DNA from 2 places in the Sphingobacterium psychroaquaticum genome. Region 1 is predicted to be linked to the other one. Evidence: riboswitches for the same ligand, from Rfam matches in the RefSeq annotation. Region 1 holds a riboswitch; the other holds the start of a gene.
The links. Region 1 has a riboswitch for S-adenosylmethionine ahead of E2P86_RS06835 (O-acetylhomoserine aminocarboxypropyltransferase/cysteine synthase family protein). Riboswitches for the same ligand answer to the same signal wherever they lie in the genome.

Region 2: linked by a shared signal. The riboswitch ahead of E2P86_RS17080 (methylenetetrahydrofolate reductase) and the one ahead of E2P86_RS06835 (O-acetylhomoserine aminocarboxypropyltransferase/cysteine synthase family protein) in region 1 are both predicted to bind S-adenosylmethionine.

The regions. Positions count from the first base shown of each region.
Region 1 covers NZ_CP038029.1:1,659,806-1,662,007, reverse strand. Annotated here, with positions in the region: tRNA gene E2P86_RS06845 (tRNA-Phe) at 174-246, shown strand; tRNA gene E2P86_RS06840 (tRNA-Phe) at 287-362, shown strand; SAM riboswitch class I at 513-626, shown strand; gene E2P86_RS06835 (O-acetylhomoserine aminocarboxypropyltransferase/cysteine synthase family protein) at 868-2,178, shown strand.
Region 2 covers NZ_CP038029.1:4,140,409-4,142,610, forward strand. Annotated here, with positions in the region: gene E2P86_RS17070 (30S ribosomal protein S16) at 1-234, shown strand, start outside; gene rimM (ribosome maturation factor RimM) at 315-845, shown strand; SAM riboswitch class I at 893-996, shown strand; gene E2P86_RS17080 (methylenetetrahydrofolate reductase) at 1,048-2,004, shown strand; gene E2P86_RS17085 (AGE family epimerase/isomerase) at 2,049-2,202, opposite strand, start outside.

The DNA of each region.
Region 1 (2,202 bases):
AAGTGCAAAGATAGCCTAATTTGAGTAATTGGTATGTTTATTTGATGTAATTTTATCTCAATAAGAATCAAGAGGTTGAAATAAACCTCGAAAATAATTGTCTCAAAAATTTTAGAATTCAAAAAAAGAACCTACATTTGCAACACAATAAAGGAAAACAATTATTGTAAAAAGGTGCCATAGCTCAGTCGGTAGAGCAAAGGACTGAAAATCCTTGTGTCGCTGGTTCGAATCCAGCTGGCACCACCCAAAACCTGCTTAGCACAGGTTCAAAACAAAGCTAAAAGGTGCCATAGCTCAGTCGGTAGAGCAAAGGACTGAAAATCCTTGTGTCGCTGGTTCGAATCCAGCTGGCACCACCAGAAAAGCCCGTCTCCATAACGAGATGGGCTTTTTCTTTTTTTAACCTATTTCAAAAAAACACTTTTTTCTTTTGCATATGTTTCAAAAAAACATATATTTGCGGAGTACTTCGTTAGTGGTACACTAATCAACACCTTTTATCAGGTCTTGATTTATAAAGAAGTGGCGAGAGACTGGCTCTATGACCCACTGGCAACCTTCAATAGAAGTTGAAAAGGTGCCAATTCCTGTCCAAAGCAATATCGCTTTGGAGCATATAAATGAAATAAGACAATGATAGCGATCAAACAAATTTCAGCAAATACGTCCTTATTGTATCCGACCGGAACAACAACATGTTGTACGATGTCTTCGGCTATGCGAATGCGCTAGTCGTTCGTGATAATGGATAAATTGTAACCCAACCTCTTTTTACATTCCTTATCATTCGTATAGAACGACCACTCCTTCATCCCTTAGGTTGGCTTTAACACGTATTTTACAAAATTCAAAAACAACACCATTATGTCAACAGATAATAAAAACCTAAAATTCGAAACATTACAAGTTCACGCTGGCCAAGAAGTAGACCCTACAACTGGATCCCGTGCATTACCGATATATCAAACATCATCTTACGCGTTTGAAAATGCCGAGCATGGCGCTAATCTTTTTGCGCTAAAGCAGTTCGGAAACATCTACACCCGTATCATGAACCCGACGACTGATGTCTTCGAAAAACGTATTGCAGCCCTTGAAGGCGGTGTAGCGGCTGTAGCTGTTGCTTCCGGACAAGCCGCACAATTTATTACGATCAACAATATCGTCGAAAGTGGCGAGAACTTCGTTGCCGGATCGAACCTTTATGGCGGAACATACAATCAATTCAAGGTAGCGTTCAAACGCATAGGCATCGAAGCGCGTTTTGCATTAGATAGCACGGTCGAAAATATCGAAGCACTTATTGACGATAAGACAAAAGCAATCTACTTGGAGACGATCGGGAACCCGAGCTACAACATTCCTGATTTCGAAAAAATTGCTGCTTTAGCAAAGAAACATGACCTGCCTATCATCGTAGATAACACATTCGGTGCCGGTGGCTATCTTTTCAAACCGTTGGAACATGGCGCCCATGTTGTTGTAGAATCAGCAACAAAATGGATCGGTGGACATGGTACTAGTATCGGTGGTGTCATAATCGACGGTGGAACATACAATTGGGGAAATGGTAAATACAAACAATTCTCTGAACCATCAGAAGGCTACCATGGCTTAGTATTCTCCGATGTATTTGGAGTCAATGGTCCTTTCGGGAATATTCAGTTTGCTATTCGTGCACGTGTAGAAGGCTTACGTGACTTTGGTCCTGCCCTATCACCGTTCAACTCCTTCTTGCTGGTACAAGGCTTAGAAACCCTATCCTTGCGTGTACAGAGACACGTGGATAACACCTTGGAGATTGCACAATGGCTAGAAGCACATCCACAGGTAGAAAAAGTAAGCTACCCTGGTTTGAAAAGTCACCCATACCACCAAAATGCACAGAAATATCTGAAGAACGGATATGGAGCTGTACTGTCCTTCACGATTAAAGGTGGCGCACAAAAAGCTAATGATTTCATCGACGCCCTAGAGCTAATCAGTCATGTGGCCAATGTAGGGGATGCGAAAACATTGATTATCCACCCATCGGCGACGACACACCAACAGCTATCGGCAGAAGCACAAAAAGCCGCAGGTGTGTATCCTGGTTTGCTGCGTTTATCTGTAGGTATTGAGCATATCGATGATATCAAAGCCGATCTGCAACAAGCATTTGATAAACTAAAATAAGAAAACTACAATTTACAGTAAAGG
Region 2 (2,202 bases), 1.9 Mb from region 1:
GCTTGGGTAGAAGGCAAAAACGCACAAGTAGCTGGTAAAAAAGCTGGTTTAGCATCTTCTAAAGAAGAAACTAAGAAAGCTGCTTTAGCTGCTGAAGCAAAGAAAAAAGCGGACAGAGCTGCGGCAATCGCTGCTAAAAACGCACCTGTTGCTGAAGAAGTAGCAGAAGAAGAAGTTGTAGAAGCTCCTGAGGCAACTGAAGGTGCTGAAAACACAGAAGAAACTGAAGGATAATTCACTATTCATACAGATTCAAGAAGGCCGAATCCGCAAGGAATCGGCTTTTTTTTATTTTATCTACGTACCTTTGCATTATGACAATTGAACAGAGTTTTTATATCGGCTATATCACGAAAACCCGTGGATTAAAGGGTGAAGTACAACTTTTTTTTGAATTTGAAGATTACATGGATTTGGAGTTTGATGTACTTTTCGTAGAAGTCAATAAAAAATTGGTTCCTTATTTTGTCGACACCATCAAACTACAAAAAAATAGTACCGCATACCTAAACCTTGAGGATGTAGACCATATTGATAAGGCGCAGGTCATTGTCAAAAAGAAAGTATACCTCCCAAACGACAAGATGCCAGAGCGTGACCCGGATGATTTCCGCTATACCGACTTGATCGGGTATCTTGTCATTGACGAAAATGAAGGAGAACTTGGTGAAATCACACAGGTACAAGAGCTTCCTCAACAGTTTATGGCCTCTGTAGATTTCAACGGACAGGAATTGCTTTTTCCATTGAATGACGATCTAATCTTAGGTATCGATGCCGAAGAGCAAGTTCTGGAAGTAGAATTACCGGAAGGGCTAGTCGATTTATATCGCGGGGAAGAATAACGGTCTTTTTATTTTTAGTTCTCACTTCTATTACCGATATTAGCAACCGCTTATAGAGAAAGGCAGAGGGAATAGACCCGCTGAAGCCTTAGCAACCTGACACTGGTCAAGGTGCTACATTCTACTCGGTTTAGCCCGGGAAAGATAAGCTGAAGAAACACAATATCCCTGTGCGTTTTCTCCTAAGCCTAAATCGATTACTATGAAGATTGTTGATCATATCAAGAACGCCAAGGGCAAGACATCCTTTTCTTTTGAGCTATTGCCTCCCGCAAAAGGGCAGGGAATACAAAGCATTTTTAAGACGATGGATGAACTTATGGAATTCAAACCTCCTTTTATTGATGTTACCTACCATCGGGAAGATTACCTGTACAAACAACATGACAGTGGCCTTCTGGAGCGTGTAGCCTACAGAAAGCGACCAGGAACGGTGGCTATTTGCGCGGCTATTATGAGTAAGTATAAGGTAGATGCTGTGCCGCACTTAATCTGCGGAGGATTTACCAAAGAAGAAACTGAAAATGCCCTGATCGACCTCAACTTTTTGGGGATAGACAATGTATTGGTCCTACGTGGTGACGCCCGCAAAGGGGATGCCGATTTTATTCCAACCCCGGGTGGACATGCCTTTGCTACGGACCTCCTACAGCAGGTTGTCGATATGAACGAAGGAAAATATTTACACGAAGATATCGAAAGCTCTGCGAAAACAGACTTTTGTATTGGCGTTGCCGGCTATCCGGAGAAACACTTTGAAGCGCCGAACTTCAATACCGATTTCAAATGGCTGAAGAAGAAAGTAGAGATGGGTGCAGAGTTCATCGTAACCCAAATGTTCTACAACGTAGATAAATACAAAGAGTTTGTGACGAAATGTCGTGATAATGATATTCATGTACCCATCATTCCGGGACTAAAACCACTCACCACAAAAAAACAATTGATTGCTTTACCGAAAATCTTTCACTTGGATATCCCAGAAGAACTGAGTGAAGCGGTGGAAAGCTGCAAAACAAACGCTGATGTTCGTCAAGTAGGTGAGGACTGGTTGGTACAACAGTGTAAAGAATTGATTGAATTTGGCGCACCGGTATTGCACTTTTATACCATGAGTAATCCCGGACCAACGAAAAAAATTGTAGAGCGCTTAGCGTAATACAAATAAAAAACTCCCGATGTTCATCGGGAGTTTTTTATTTGCTATTTATAAACCGGGATCGTTTCCATTGTTTTATAAACCTTCAGCAAAGCACGTGGTACATGGAAGCATCCCTTCCACTTACCACCTTTAAGTGTCAACAAAGGTTCTCCTTGACGGTTCAAGTATCCATACCATTCTCCAAACTCTGGATCA